2 regions of the Amycolatopsis sp. NPDC005232 genome follow, and region 2 is predicted to be linked to the other one. Evidence: riboswitches for the same ligand, from Rfam matches in the RefSeq annotation. Region 2 holds a riboswitch; the other holds the start of a gene.
What was found. Region 2 has a riboswitch for thiamine pyrophosphate ahead of thiC (phosphomethylpyrimidine synthase ThiC). Riboswitches for the same ligand answer to the same signal wherever they lie in the genome.
Positions count from the first base shown of each region.

Region 1: another riboswitch for thiamine pyrophosphate. It lies ahead of ABZU76_RS03060 (thiamine ABC transporter substrate-binding protein); the one in region 2 lies ahead of thiC (phosphomethylpyrimidine synthase ThiC).

Region 1 covers NZ_JBEXHL010000001.1:617,384-625,114, reverse strand. The annotation lists gene ABZU76_RS03080 (ABC transporter ATP-binding protein) at 1-170, shown strand, start outside; gene ABZU76_RS03075 (ABC transporter permease subunit) at 205-1,083, shown strand; gene ABZU76_RS03070 (ABC transporter ATP-binding protein) at 1,096-2,106, opposite strand; gene ABZU76_RS03065 (iron ABC transporter permease) at 2,107-3,747, opposite strand; gene ABZU76_RS03060 (thiamine ABC transporter substrate-binding protein) at 3,723-4,781, opposite strand; TPP riboswitch at 4,805-4,918, opposite strand; gene ABZU76_RS03055 (4a-hydroxytetrahydrobiopterin dehydratase) at 4,952-5,239, shown strand; gene ABZU76_RS03050 (hypothetical protein) at 5,661-6,095, shown strand; gene ABZU76_RS03045 (hypothetical protein) at 6,103-6,423, opposite strand; gene ABZU76_RS03040 (hypothetical protein) at 6,766-6,957, shown strand; gene ABZU76_RS03035 (helix-turn-helix transcriptional regulator) at 7,047-7,731, shown strand, end outside.
Region 2 covers NZ_JBEXHL010000017.1:108,052-115,782, forward strand. The annotation lists gene ABZU76_RS29780 (helix-turn-helix domain-containing protein) at 1-51, shown strand, start outside; gene ABZU76_RS29785 (hypothetical protein) at 107-319, opposite strand; gene thiD (bifunctional hydroxymethylpyrimidine kinase/phosphomethylpyrimidine kinase) at 337-1,155, opposite strand; gene thiC (phosphomethylpyrimidine synthase ThiC) at 1,284-2,927, opposite strand; TPP riboswitch at 2,921-3,052, opposite strand; gene ABZU76_RS29800 (peptide deformylase) at 3,832-4,401, opposite strand; gene ABZU76_RS29805 (DUF3263 domain-containing protein) at 4,541-4,849, shown strand; gene ABZU76_RS29810 (LytR C-terminal domain-containing protein) at 4,846-5,523, shown strand; gene ABZU76_RS29815 (AAA family ATPase) at 5,570-7,731, opposite strand, start outside.

The sequences.
Region 1 (7,731 bases), on a different contig from region 2:
GCGCGGACCTCACCGCCACGCCCGCGCCGCGGGTGCTGCAGGTGCTCGTGGGCGCCGGCGTCGAGGTGCATGAGGCGACTCGCGCGCGAACCGGGCTGGAGGACCTGTTCGCGCGGCTCACCGAAGGCTCTGACGGGTCGGTCGGCTCCGAATCCGAGGGGGAAGCATGACCACCGCCGACGTACTCACTTCCGCGGAGGCGGCATGACTACCGCGACGCTCACGGCACCCGTGAGCCGCACGGGCCACGACACGGTGCCGCTGCCGCGGCTCGTCGCGGCCGAGCTGCGCTGGATCTTCCGGCGCCCGCGCACGCTGGCCGTGCTCGGGCTGCTGGCCGTGGTGCCGATCGTGATCGGCATCGGCCTCACGCTCGTCGGCGACAGCGGGCCCGACGGCGGCCCGGCCGACGGCGACGCGGCGCTGCTCGCGTCGGCCGTGAACAACGCGTTGGTGCTGCCCATCGCCGCGCTGACGATGACGCTGGCCCTGCTGCTGCCGCTGGCCTCGGCCATGGCCGGCGCCGACGCGCTCGCCGGCGAAGCCGCCCACGGCACGTTGCGTGCGTGGCTCGTCGCGCCTGTCAGCCGCGGCCGGCTGCTGGTGGTGAAGGCCATCGGCGTGGCGGTCGTGTGCGTGGTCGCGGTACTGGCCATGTGCGTCACGGGCGTGGTGACCGGGCTGATCATCAACGGCACCGGATCGCTGTTCACGCTGTCGGGCACGACGTTGTCGCTCGGCGCGGCGCTGGGCCGGATCCTGCTCGTGGCGGGCTGGATCGTGCTGCAGCTGTGGGCCGTCGGCGCGGTCGCGCTGGCCGTGTCGAGCTGGACGGAACACCCGATGCTCGTGGTGGCGTCGGTGCTGGCCGGCGACATCGTGTTCACGATCCTCGGGTTCCTGACCTCGCTCGACTGGCTGCACCCGTTCCTGCTCACGCGCAACTGGAGTGAGGCCCCGACCGAAGTGTTGGCCGACCCGATCTCGGGCTCGATGCTCACCGAAGGTGCGTTGCGGGCCGCTTGTTACATCATCGTGGGGCTGTCGCTGGCTTACGGCCGGCTCGCCACTCGAGACGGCTGAGTTCGAGGGGTCTCAGCCGACGATCGCGATCCCGTCCGGGTCCAGTGCGAGCCGGACGGGATCGCCCGCACGCAAGTCGGCCGTGACGGGGGCGACGGCATCCACGGTGTCCTTTTCGGACAGTCGCACGACCAGCCTGAGGTGCTCCCGCCGGTGCACCGCGGCCGTCACCTCGCCGGTCACGCCGGTTTCGGCCACCCGCAACGCGTGTGGCCGCAAACCGAGCCGCACCGGACCGTCTTCGGGCTCCGGGAGCACGACCTCACCGAGATCGGTGTGCACGACCCCTCCCGCGGCCACCCCGTCGACGAACGACGTGGCGCCGAGGAACTTCGCGACGTCGTCGTCGGCCGGGTTGCGCCACACCGACCGCACGGCGCCCTCTTGCCGGATCTCACCGGCGTCGAGCACGGCCACGCGGTCGGCGAGCGTGAACGCCTCTTCTTGATCATGGGTGACCAGCAGCGCGGTGATCTTGCTGCGCCGCAACAGGTCCGCGAGGTCGATGGCCAGCTGCTCACGCAGCCCCGCGTCGAGGCCGGAGAGCGGTTCGTCGAGCAGCAGCAGCCGCGGTTCGGGCGCGAGAGCGCGGGCCAGCGCCACACGCTGGGCCTGGCCGCCCGACAGCTCGGTGACGCGCCGGCGTTCGAACCCCTTGAGCCCCACCAGTTCCAGCAGCTCTTCGACGCGTGCCCGGTGTTTCGCTTTGGGGATCCCGTGCATGCGCAGGCCGAACGCGATGTTCGCGGCGACGTCGCGGTGCGGGAAGAGCTGGCCGTCCTGGAACACCAGCCCGAACCCGCGCCGGTGCACGGGCACGGCGGCGAGGTCGGTGCCGTCCCAGCTCACGGAACCGGACGTCATGGGCTCGAGGCCGGTGATGGCGCGCAGCAGCGTCGACTTGCCGGAGCCGGACGGGCCGAGCAGGGCCAGCACTTCGCCGTCGGTGATGTCGAGGCGCGCGTCGCGCACCGCGGCGAACGAGCCGTAGTGGACCGTGAGGTCCCGCACTGTGAGCGCCATCTAGAACTCCCCCACCGTGCCGTGCCCGCGAACCGAGCCGAACCGGTCGATCAGCGCGACGGCCGCCACCGTCACGATCATGAGCAGCGCGCACGCGGCATACGCCATCTGGTTGTTGAGCTCGCCTGGGCGCGAGATGAGCGTCGCGACGGCCACGGGCAACGTCGGCGCGTCGGGCCGGGCGAGGAAGCTCGTGGCGCCGAACTCGCCGAGCGCCACCACGTAGCCGAACCCGGCGGCCGCGACGAGCGAACGCGCGGTGAGCGGCAGGTCGATCTCGCGCCACACGCGCGCCGGGCTCGCCCCGAGCGTCGACGCGGCCTGGCGCAGCCGCGAGTCGACGGCGCGCAGCACCGGCAGGATCATCCGCACGACCAACGGGATGATCACCAGCGCCTGCGCGAGCGGCACGAGCAGCGGTGACGTGCGCAGGTCGCCGGGCAGCGCGTCGAGCGTCACGAGGTAACCGAAGCCGACCGTCACGGCGGAGACGCCGAGCGGCAGCATGAGGGCGGCGTCCATCGTCTCGCCCATGCCGCGGGCGAGGCGGCCAGGTGCGCGGCGCAGGGCGACGAGCACCACGCTGGCCAGCACGCCGACGGTCATCGCGAACAGCGTCGCGTCGGTGGCCGCGGCGAGCGAGTTCTTGGCGGCGACCCAGCCGCTGACCTGCAGCGCGTCGTCCGTGCCGGTGCCGGCGAGCGCGTGGAACCCGGCGAGGCTCCACCCGTCCGGTGTGGACACCGACTCCACCAGCAGCGCGACGATCGGCGTCATCAGCAGCGCGATCACGACCGTGGCGGCACCGACCGTCCACCATTCGCCTTTTCTCGGCCGGCGAGGAGTGGACTGCTTGAGCTTCACGGAGTTCTCGCGGCGCTTTCGGGCGATCGCGCCGAGTGCGAGCGCGGCGAGGACGGCGGCGAACTGGATGAGCGACAGCGCGGCCGCTCCGGAGAGGTCCAGCAGGTCGACCGTGCGCAGGTAGATCTCGGTCTCGAGCGTGCGGTAGCGGCCGCCGCCGAGGATGAGCACCACGCCGAAACTCGTGGCGCAGAACAGGAACACGACCGCCGCGGCCGACGCGACGGCCGGGCCGAGCGCGGGCAACGTCACCGTGCGGAAGGCCCGCCACGGCGAGGCACCCAACGCGCGGGCGGCCTCCGTCGCCCGCGGGTCGAGGTGGCTCCACAGCCCGGCCACGGTCCGGGCGACCACGGCGACGTTGAAAAACGCGTTCGCCAGGACCAGCGGCAACACGCCGCCGTCGGGCCACAACGCGCGGAACGCGAGCCCGACGACCACCGTCGGCAGCACGAACGGCACCAGCACCAGCGTGCGCGCCAGCCCGACGCCGGGCAGCTTCACGCGCGCGAGCACGTATGCCACCGGCAGCCCCGCGACCACGGCGACGACCGTCGAAGCGGCGGCGCTGACCAGCGTGAACGCGGCGAGCTGCCACGTCTGCGCGTCGGCCAGGACCGTGTCCACACCACCCGCCGAGAAGCCACGGCCGAGGATCGCGACGACCGGCCAAGCGAAGAACACGACCAGGAACGCGACGGGCAGCAGGCCGAGCAGCGCCAGGCCCGCCGTGCGCGCGGTCTGCGCCTGCGTTACGCGCCCATGAGCGAGCGCCATTCACCGATCCACTTCTCACGGCCGGCCTGGATCTGGTCGGCGGGCAGAGTCGCGGGGTCCTGCGGCAGCGGCGCGGCCGCGGCCCAGCCGGCGGGCAGGTCGACGCCCTCACGGGCCGGGTAGACGTACATGTTGGCCGCGACCGTCGACTGGAACTGCTGCGAGAGCAGGAAGTCGACCACCTTCTGGGCCTGCGGGACCTGCTTGGTGTTCGCGAGGACGCCGGCGTACTCGATCTGACGGAAGCACGTGTCGAGCAGCGCCTTGGTGCGCGGCTTGCCGTCGTCGCCGATCTCGGCGGCCGGCGAGGACGCGTACGAGACCACGATCGGGCGCGGGCCCTTGCCCGAGGAGCCGGAGAAGTCCTTCGTGTAGGCCTCTTCCCAGCCGCTGTCGACCTTGACGCCGTTGGCCTTGAGCTTGGCCCAGTAGTCGTGCCAGCCCTGCTCGCCGTACTTCGCCACGGTGCCCAGCAGGAACGCCAGCCCGGGCGACGCCGTGGCGGGGCTCTCGGCGACGGTGAGGTCCTTGTACTTCGGGTCGGCGAGGTCGTCGTACGTCTTGGGTTCCGGCAGGTGCTTGCTCGCGAAGTACGCGGGGTCGATGTTGACGCAGACATCGCCGACATCGACGGCACTCAGGCGGTGCTGTGGGTCCACCGAGTACCGCTGCGGCCCGCGGTCGGCCTCGGGGCTCGTGTACGCCTGGAAGACGCCTTCGTTCAGCGCTCGCGAGGCGAACGTGTTGTCCACGCCGAACGCGACGTCGCCGATCGGGTTGGCCTTGGTGAGCACCAGCTTGTTGGTGAGCTCCCCCGCGTCGCCCGACTTGAGGATCTTGAGCTTGATCCCGGACTGGCGCTGGAACGCGTCGAGCACGTCCTGCGGCGCGACGAACGAGTCGTGGGTGACGAGTGTGACCGTCGGGGTCTGCTGGGCGTCGCCGCCCGAGCTGCCGCCGGACAGCGAGCACGCGCTCGCCAGCACCGTGACCGTGGCCAGGCCCAGCACCGTGCGTGCGGTCCGCGGAATCATCTGCCCTCCTGCACTTCGCCGTGAGCAAGGAGAGCAGGCCTCCCTGCGCCGGCATGATCCGGATTCAGGTGCGAACGGTCGCGGGTCTCGGGCACCCGCCTCTCAGCCCGGCGTACCGGACTCCCGTGGCAACCGTGCAGCGTAGCCCAAACGGGTTCACCATTGGACACATGGCGCAACTACTGAGCGACTCCGAGATTTCATCCGCCCTGACCACCGTCCCCGACTGGCAGCGCGACGGCGCCACGATCACCCGTTCGGTGACCCTGTCTTCCTTCCCGAACGCCGTGGCCTACGTCGTCCGCGTCGCCGAACTCGCCGAGGCCGCCGACCACCACCCGGACATCGACATCCGCTGGCGCACGGTGACCTTCCGCCTCTCCACCCATTCCGAAGGCGGCCTCACCTCGAAGGACTTCGCGCTCGCCGGCCAGATCGACGCCGCGCTCACCGTGTGACGCGCCCGACTGTCACGACACCTTCCGCGGTCTGACACGTCCCCCCTTCGTACGTTCCACGAGGAGGGACCCCTTTCCATGACCCAGGCAATCGTCGTCGGCACCATCGCGTTCACCCTGATGGTCGCCTCCGCCGGCGCGGTCCTGTGGCGCACTTTCCGCGCCCACCGTGATCTCGACCACAGGCCGTAACACCACCCTTGATCAGCGCGCTATCCCAGCGGAATCCGCCCGCCCCGCCCCCCGCTAGGACACGCGATGAACAACTCGCCCACCACCCTCTCGGCCACCCAGCGCGCCTGGATCACGATGTTCGCGACGGCGTTCACGCTGGCCGCTTTGGTGGTGCTCGGCCTGCTCGGCTGAGCCCCTTCTTTTTCACTTTTGGGAACACCGGACGGTTCGGTGCCGACGACTCGGCATGAACCGTTCGTCCGTCGCGTGCGCGGCAGCCGTGGTGCTCCTGGCTGCCGCGTCGTGCGCGGCGCCCGCCGCCCCACAGCCGGCGCCGGTGTCGACCTCGGCGTCGCCTCCCACCGCCCCGCAGCGGGCGCTGGTGTCGCCTCCCGCGGCTCCGCTTTCGGCGACCTCGCCGCCACCTTCACCGACGCGGGCCTCCGCACCACCCCAGTCGACCTCGACGCCACGGACCACCCGGACATCGCCCAAACCCAAGATCCGCGACACCCGCCCCGGCTGCGGCCAACGAGCCGTCAATGCCCGCAAGTTCAACCCGAGCTGCAAGGAATACCAGGGCTACCTCGACCCCGGCGGCCCCGGCCGCGGCAAAACCTCCGGCGAAACCCAGCGCGAGTGGCTGTGCGAACAGGGCCAGCTTCCGAAGAACGAATGCTGACCTCCGGTCAACTGGCGTTGGTCTGTACCAGCTCCTCCATGCGCTGGAACGCCAGTTCGGCGATCCGCAGGAGCTGCGCGTAGTACGGCCGCCCGGCTTCGGGGAACTCGGCGAGCGAGTCCTGCAGTCTCGCCTCGCATTCCGCGAGCCAGTTCCACCGGCCATCCGCCAGCAATTCTCCGCGAGACACCCGCTCCGACAGCGCGTAGATGTCGGCGTCGATCATCACGGCGCACACCGAGCCGTCGTCCCGGCCCCGCACGACCTCGGGAGCTGGGAACGGCGCCGCGCGGTGCTCGGCGAGGGCGGTCTCCAGTTCGCGGATCACCGGGTCAGTTTAGAGTTTTCGTGCCGGAACAAGGACCGGATTTACGGAGAGCAGGCTCAGACGTTGAACCTGAACGTTGACGCACCCGGCGTCGACGTGGGGAATCACCCGGAAACCGGCTCTGATCTGCGGATCTCAGCGTTTGCTAGTGACGGCCGTAGTTGGCCGAAAACGAAGCTTTTGCGGACTCGTTGCGGACTGGTCCGGCGGACCGTGGTGGCGCACGGCGTTTTCGTGGCTGCGCGAAAAAGGCCGGCGACCGCCCTCGCCTTCGTCGCCGTTGCTCTGCTCGCCCTGGTGTCCGGATGCACCGGCGAGCCAGTTCCTTCGACGAGCCCAACGGTGTCGCGGCCGGCGTGGTGCTCGTACCCGGCGCCGGGTGGCGTGGCCGCGCTCGAGGCCGCCGTCGAAGAGCACACCGCGGCGATCGCGCGGTACTCGCCCGGCCAACCGGTCGACCGGTTCACGCTGCAGCTGGACCTGATGACGCAGTGCGCACACGACCGCGCCGACACGCAGCTCGTATCCCGGTAGGCTGGTTCTGCACCTCTTCGCGGAGGGAACGGCCCCGGGTAGCTCCCGGGGCCACGCGAAGAGGTCGACTCCGCGAATGAGGTTCTGGGGTGGCCGAAACCTTTGGTGACGCGTTGATCCGCCTGCGCAAGGCGGCACGCTTGTCGCAGACCGCGCTTGCGCAGCGCGTGCACGTGTCGCAGTCCAGCCTGTCCCGGTACGAATCCGGGCTGCAGGAGATCGACGAGCAGACCGTCGCGCGGCTCGATGAGGTCCTGGACGCCGGCGGCGAGCTCCTCGAGCTGTGGTCACCGCTGGACACCGGTCCGCTGAACAGCGACCAGCGCGACGCCATCGCCTACAGCGTGAAGCACCCCGAGCGCATCGACGCCGAGGCAGTGCGGGCGCTCGCGGACAGCCTCGCCGCACAGCGGCGGCTCGACGACGTGATCGGGCCCGAACCGATGATCCCCGCCACCCTCGCGCAGGCCGACATGGTGACCGGTCTTCTCCGCGCCACCGGCGGCCCGATCCGGCGAGAGCTGGCCGCGGTCGCGTCCGAGCACGTCCAGTTCGCCGGCTGGCTGCGCGCGGAAGCGCGCCAAGACAGCGAGGCCGTGCGGCTGCTCACCGAAGCCGAGGACCTTGCCGATGAAGCCGACGACGGCACGCTGGCCGCGCAGGCCGCGAACTTCAAGGGCTACCTCGCCCGCCAGCAGGGCCGGCCGCGCGCGATGGTGCGGTGGTTCCTCGCCGCGTACGGCACGCCAGGCGCGCACCCGAGCCAGCGGATTG
Region 2 (7,731 bases):
CGCGACGCGCGCAGCACCTACGACACGCGCTCGCTCGAACCCGTGAACTGATCCCATGCGGTACAGGAGTTTTCCTCCCGTACCGCACGGAACGTCCAGTTCGGACTCAGGTGAAGCGCGGAGGTGGCTTCAGCACGCTCTTGCGGTAGTCGGTCACCGCACGTGATTCGGCGATGCCCGGTTTGGGGTCCAGGCCCCATTTCCGGATCACCTTGAGGGCCGCGGCCGGTTTGTTGGCCGAGACCAGCTGGTCGACCTCGAACTGCAGGTCCAAAGGCATCTGGGCCCACAATGCGCGGGCGGCGGCGTCGTCGGTCACGGGTCCAGTGTGGCCGGTCAGTCGGCCAGCCGCCAGAACGGGGACACCGGCCCCACCCCGGCACCGAGCGGATAAGCCTCGGCGACGCAGCGCTCGATGAACTGCTTCGCCTCGGTCACGGCCGTCGGCACGTCGGCGCCCTTGGCGAGCGACGACGTGATGGCCGAGGCCATCGTGTCGCCGCCGCCGTGGGTGTTGTCGGTGTGGATGCGCACGCCGCTGAGCTCCAGCACGTCCGTTCCGTCGGTCAGCAGGTCCACGCAGTCCTCGGCTTCGTAGAGGTGCCCGCCCTTCACGAGCACCCACCGTGAGCCGAACTCCAGCAACGCCTCGGCCGCCGCGCGCTGGGTTTCCGCGCCGGTGACCGTGATGCCGGTGAGCAGCCGCACCTCGTCGAGGTTCGGCGTGATCAGCGTGGCGCGCGGGAAGAGTTCCGTGCGGATGGCTTCCAGCGCCTCCTCGCGCAGCAACGCGTGGCCGGTCATCGACGCGGCCACCGGGTCGACGACGAACGGCGTGTCCGTGTCGCGCCCGATGTGGACTTCGTCGAGCGTCTTCGCCACGGCCTGGATGATGCCGGCCGTCGCGAGCATGCCGGTCTTGGCCGCGTTCACGCCCATGTCGCCGGCCACGGCCTTGATCTGCGCCGTGACGACGTCGACCGGGATCTCGGTGAAGCCCTGCACACCAAGCGAGTTCTGCACCGTGACGGCCGTGAGCGCGACGAGCCCGTGGACGCCGTGGGCGAAAAACGTACGCAGGTCGGCCTGCACGCCCGCACCACCGCCGGAGTCGGATCCGGCGATGGTGAGGGCGGTGCGGGGTGTTTCAGTCATGACTACTGCCTCACTGTGCCGATCATTACCAATCCGACCACAGTCACGGCCGAATGGCTCCGCTGCAACGGTTACGTGCCGTTGCGGGGTCGGCCTGCTTTTGGCCGGATTGGTAATTGCGGGTGGAGCTACTGCCCGACGACCGGGAGGTAGACCTTGTTGCCCTGCTCGCCGAACTCGGCCGACTTCTCCGCCATGCCGGCCTCAATGGCCTCCACAGTGGACAGACCGTGCTCCTCGGCGTACTTGCGTACGTCGTGGGTGATCCGCATCGAGCAGAACTTCGGGCCGCACATCGAGCAGAAGTGCGCGGTCTTCGCCGGCTCCGCGGGCAGCGTCTCGTCGTGGTACGAGCGCGCGGTGTCGGGGTCGAGTGCCAGGTTGAACTGGTCGTTCCAGCGGAACTCGAAGCGGGCCTTGGACAGTTCGTCGTCCCACTCGTGCGCGTGGGGGTGGCCCTTGGCGAGGTCGGCGGAGTGGGCGGCGATCTTGTAGGTGATCACGCCGGTCTTCACGTCGTCGCGGTTGGGCAGGCCGAGGTGCTCCTTCGGCGTGACGTAGCACAGCATCGCCGTGCCGTACCAGCCGATCTGCGCCGCGCCGATGGCCGAGGTGATGTGGTCGTACGCCGGCGCGATGTCCGTCGCGAGTGGACCGAGGGTGTAGAACGGCGCCTCGCCGGTGAGCTGCTCCTCCAGCTCCACGTTCTCCTTGATCTTGTGCATCGGCACGTGGCCGGGGCCCTCGATCATCACCTGCACGTCGTGCTCGCGCGCGATGTGCGTGAGCTCACCGAGGGTCTCGAGTTCGGCGAACTGCGCGCGGTCGTTGGCGTCGGCGATCGAGCCGGGGCGCAGGCCGTCGCCGAGGGAGAACGTGACGTCGTACTTGCGCAGGATCTCGCAGAGTTCCTCGAAGTTCGTGTACAGGAAGGATTCCTGGTGGTGCGCGAGGCACCACGCGGCCATGATCGAGCCGCCGCGGCTCACGATGCCGGTCACTCGCCGGGCGGTGAGGGGGATGTAGCGCAGCAGCACTCCAGCGTGGACGGTGACGTAGTCCACACCCTGCTCGCACTGCTCGATGATCGTGTCGCGGTAGACCTCCCACGACAGCTTCTCCGGCTCCCCGTTGACCTTCTCCAGCGCCTGGTAGATCGGCACGGTGCCCACGGGAACGGGGGAGTTGCGGACGATCCACTCGCGCGTCTCGTGGATGCGCTTGCCGGTGGACAGGTCCATGATCGTGTCGGCACCCCAGCGGGTGGCCCACACCATCTTGTCGACCTCTTCCTCCACTGAGGACCAGACGGCCGAGTTGCCCATGTTCGCGTTGATCTTCACCAGGAACTTCTTGCCGATGATCATCGGCTCGCTCTCCGGGTGCTTGCGGTTGGCGGGGATCACCGCGCGCCCGCGCGCGATCTCGTCGCGCACGAACTCGGGTGAGCACCGCTCGCGCGCGGCGATGAACTCCATCTCGCGCGTGATCACGCCCGCTTTCGCCCAGCCGAGCTGGGTGTTGTGCGCGCGGCCGTCGGCCCAGCCCGTGCGCAGCGGGTGGAGTCCATTGTGGACGTCGATCTTCGCGTCCGGGTCGGTGTACGGCCCGGACGTGTCGTACACGTCGAAGTGCTCACCGTTCGACAGGTCGATGCGCCGCGCCGGAACCCGCAGGCCCGACTCGGTGCGGTGGTAGACCTTGTGCGAACCGGTGATCGGTCCCGTGGTCACGGAAGGCGTGATGGCAGGCTCGTTCTCCAGCGTCGTCAACGACGTTCACTCCCTACGCCGGCATTACCCGGTCAGGTTCATGCGGTCGGCGGCACCGGGTGTCCACAGACAGACACCAGCCGCCCTCTCAGCCCGCCAAGGCGCGAGCTCCCGCGTTGGTTATGAGGTTGTCCCTCGACCATGCCACGGCGGATCATGCGAGCACAAGGCGGCCCCGCGTCCGGTGTGTTCTTCACCGGATCGGAGCATCCGGCCGACAGGGGTTCACGTGGCCGTCACCTGCGCCGACTTCGGGGGCATCTCGTGAGGAAGGTTCTGCTCGCCGGGCTGGTGGGCGGTGTTGGCGATGAGCGCGGTCCGGGTTCTTCCGGGTTCCGAAGCAGTCAAGAGGCCCCAGGCCACCGCGCTCCGTGGATTCCGCGCGATTTCCGCCGACTGCTCCCGCGGCCGGCGCGATTACCTGTCCACCGTGCGCACGGCTTCGTCTTCATTGACGAGCCCAGGCTCCCGATCGTGCTCACCGTCTCGCCGGCTCACAACCGCCGGAAATCGCGGCCGAGCCGCTTGTGCCCCCAGTAACTTACCTTGGGAAAGCCCCCACCCATCCTCGGGGGAACGGCCCTTGGCCAGTCTACCGCTCCCCACCGACAAAATAATCTCCGAAGCCGAGTTGTCCACAGCGAAGCCGAGTTGTGGACAACAACAGAAAACCCGCCCCCCGCAACAAAAAACCCGCCGGCGCAACACCGATCAAGGCTGCGCAGGAAAGCCTCCGGCAAAAAGAGAATCGTCATCGTTCGGTGCCTTCGTCAGACACCATGCCGGAGCAGGTCTGGGATGAGCCCCGCCGTCGTGCGCGAGCATTTCCCCGGCCGCCTACCCCGCTGAAACGACAAGTCTCCCGGCCCCAACCCGGGACCGGGAGACTCGTCGACAAAGAAACTCAGGCTTCGGCCGGCTCGTCCTTCGGCGGCAGCCAGCTCAACCCCGGCACGCCCCATTTGTTCTTCTTCAGCATCTTCTTCGCCGCCCGCGCGTGGCGGCCCACCAGGCGATCGAGGTACAGGTACCCGTCGAGGTGGTCCGTCTCGTGCTGCAGGCAGCGGGCGAAGTAGCCGGTGCCCTCGACGGTGATCGGCTCACCCGTCACGTCGAAACCGGTCACGCGCGCCCACGACGCGCGGCCGGTGGGGTAGGACTCGCCGGGGACCGAGAGGCAGCCCTCCCAGTCGTCGTCCGGGTCCGGCATGGTCTCGGGGACCTCGGACGTCTCCAGCTTGGGGTTCACCACCAGGCCGCGGTGTTCGACGCCCTCGTCGTCGGGGCAGTCGTAGACGAACAGGCGCAGGTCGAGGCCGATCTGGTTGGCCGCGAGGCCGACGCCTTCGGCGGCGTACATCGTCTCGAACATGTCTTCGGTCAGCGTGCGCAGCTGCTCGTCGAACTCCGTGACCTCACGGGTCGGCTGGTGCAGCACGGGATCGCCGGCGATGCGGATGGGGTGGACGGTCACGAGCAGCGAGTTTAGTCGGACCCGTCTGATACACCTGGATCGGACCGTGACGCGCCGTGCCGGATGCCCATGTCGAGCCTGGGTTCCGTGGTTGAATGGCGCCCGCGGAAGGACAGCCGAAACCGATTGCGAGGACCGCATGGACGCCGCGGAGTCGATGGCTGGAGAGCAGCCGTCGCCGCCGGAGATCGTGGGCGGCCTGACCGAGCGTGAGGTGGAGATCCTCGCGTTCGAACGTCAGTGGTGGCGGCACGCCGGTGCCAAGGAGAACGCCATCCGGGAACGGTTCTCGCTGTCCTCGACCCGTTACTACCAGCTGCTGAACACACTGCTGGAAAAGCCTGAGGCCATGGCGGCCGACCCGATGCTGGTGAAGCGGCTGCGCAAGACGCGCGCCGCCCGGCAGCGCAAGCGCGGCGCCAGGCGGCTGGGGATCGAACTGTCATGAGCATCTTCTCGGGACTGTCCCGGCCCATGCGGGCCGCGGGCGTCGCGCTCATCGGCGTCGCCGTGATCGCCGCGATCGTCGGCGGCGTCACCGCGCTGTCGGGTAATGGATCGAGCGACAACAACGCCGGGCCCACCAGCTCGAGCGGGTCGCCTTCGTCGTCGCAGTCGGCGCCGGGCTCGTCGTCCTCGGCGGCGCGGCCTTCGTCTTCGGCCCCGTCTTCACCGGCTTCGTCGGCACCTTCGCCGCCGCCGGCAGGCCAGTCGGGGCAGCCGAGCCAGCCTGGTCAGCCCAGCGGACAGCCGGGTCAGCCCGGCCAACCTGGCCAGCCCGGTGGCCAGCCGGGACAGCCGGGCAACGACCAGCAGGCGTCCAACAAGTGGGTGACCGTGCGGGTCTACAACAACTCCACGATCTCGCACCTCGCCGAGCAGGCTGCCGACGACTTCCGCGCGTCGGGCTGGAACGTGCCGGAGGTCGGCAACTACCCGCAGGGAGTGATCCCGCACACCACGGCCTACTTCCGGCCGGGCACCGACGAGGAGGCCGCGGCGAAGCAGCTGGCCGCCGAGTTCGGGTTCCAGGCCCAGCCGCGGTTCGACGGCATCCAGAACTCGAGCCCGGGCGTGATAGTGATCATCACGAAGGACTACCAGAGTCCAAAGGGCAGCTGACCAGCGAAAACAACGGGCCCCACCGCGAAGGTGGGGCCCGTTTCCGTCAGCGCTCCTGCTGCGCCTGCGCGTAGGCCTCCAGCGTCGCCAGCTGCGCCGGGTCCAGCGACGGCCGCACAACCTGGCGCGCCTTCGTCAGGTGCGCGGCGGTGACCACGTGCGCCTCGAGCGACTCGCGCATCGCCGTCAGGGCGGCCTCGCGGATGAGCGCGGCGCAGTCGGCCGCGGAGTAACCGTCCAGGGTGGACGCGATGGCCGCCAGATCCACATCGGACGCCAGCGGCGTGTTCTTCGACGTCGCCTTCAGGATCGCGGTGCGCGAATCGGCGTCGGGCGGCGGCACGTAGATGCGCCGCTCCAGCCGGCCCGGTCGCAGCAGCGCCGGGTCCACGAGCTCGGGCCGGTTCGTGGCGCCCAGCACCACGACCTCGCGCATCGGCTCCACGCCGTCGAGCTCCGTGAGCAGCGCGGCGACCACGCGGTCGGCTACGCCGGAGTCGGACGACTGCCCGCGCCGCGGCGCCAGCGCGTCGATCTCGTCCAGGAAGATCAGCGACGGCGCGGCGTCGGCGGCCCGCCGGAACAGGTCGCGCACGGCCCGCTCCGACTCGCCGACCCACTTGTCCAGCAGTTCGGCGCCCTTGATCGCGAACACGTTGAGCGCGCCCGTGCCGGCCAGCGCGCGCACGAGGAAAGTCTTGCCGCCGCCTGGCGGGCCGTACAGCAGCACGCCCCGCGGCGGGTCGATGCCCAGGCGGGCGAAGGAATCCGGGTAGCGCAGCGGCCACAGCACCGTCTCGGTGAGGGCCTGCTTGACGTCCACCATGTTGCCCACGTCTTCGAGCGTCAGCCCGCCCGTGGCCAGGTTGTCCGAAGTGGACAGCGAGATCGGTCGGACGGTGGCGAGCGCGTCGAGCAGGTCGTGCTGCGAGATTCGCGGCTCGGCGACGTCACGCTGGCGAAGCGCGGCCCGCAGCGCGGCGTCGCGGCGCAGGGCGATGAGGTCCGCGGCGACGAACCCGGGCGTCTTCTCGGCGAGCACGCCAAGGTCGGCGCCCGGTTCCACGGGCACGTCACGCAGCAGGATCCGCAGCAGCTCCACGCGGGTTTTCGCGTCGGGCAGCGGCAGACCGAGCTCGCGGTCGAGCAGGTCGGCGGTGCGCAGCCGCGGGTCCACGGACTCGGCGCGCTGCGTCGTCGCCACCACGGCGAGGCCCTCGCGGCGCATGGCCGCGCGCAGTTCTTCCAGGACGACGGTGGCCACCGGCGGCGGCTGCGTGGCGGGCAGGAGAGCGTCGACGTCGTTGATCAGCAGCACCCCGGGCCCGTCGCCGTCGGCAGCGCGGGTCACGGCCTCGCGCAGACGGGCGTGGGCCGTGTTCGGCTCCAGCACGGCGATGTTGGGCGCGACCAGCGACACCACGCGCACCTTCTCGGCCTGCGCGACGGACCGCACCAGCGTCGCCTTGCCGACACCCTCCGGCCCGGACAGCAGCACGCCCAGGTGCGCCGACGTGCCCAGCCGCTCGAGCAGCTCCGGCCGCCGGAACGCCAGGTCGAACCACTCGGCGAGCTTGCGCGCGGCCCCTTCCGCGCCGACCAGGTCGGCGACGGGTGGGATCGGTTCCGCGAGCTCCTCCGGCTTCGTCTCCTCGACGACCTCCGCGTCGAGGTAGTCCTCAGCCGCCGTCACCGCCGTGCTGCGGACGAGGGCCGTCGCGCTGCGCGTGGGGACGGTGTCGGTCGGCGTCTCGCCCGTGCGGGCGCCGTCGCGCCAGCTGACCACAGTGGACGGTCCCACCACGACCACGCCCGCGGGCTCAGTGGCGGTGACGGTGAGCAGCTCGTTGGTCCAGGTCGCGCCGATCGCGCGCGACAGCTGCCCGCGTACGGCCGCGACGTCCGAACCCGGCGCCGGCGCGAGGTCCTGGGGGAGCAGCGAAACGGCGTCGCCCCGCGTAAGCACCTTGCCGGTGAGCGCGAGCCGCAGCGTCTGCGGCGGCACGGACACGCTGGCCAGCCGCGAACCGGAGACCGTGACCGTCTTGGCCGCCGCGACGTCGGCCGGCGTCACCACGATCTCGGACCCCTCGGACACGCCGAGGTTCGACATCGTGACGTCGTCGGTCAGCACCACGCCCGGCGTGCCCTCCTCGGCCGGCGCGGCGAGCGCGGCGCTGCGGCGGGCGCCGGTGAGGTGCACGGCGT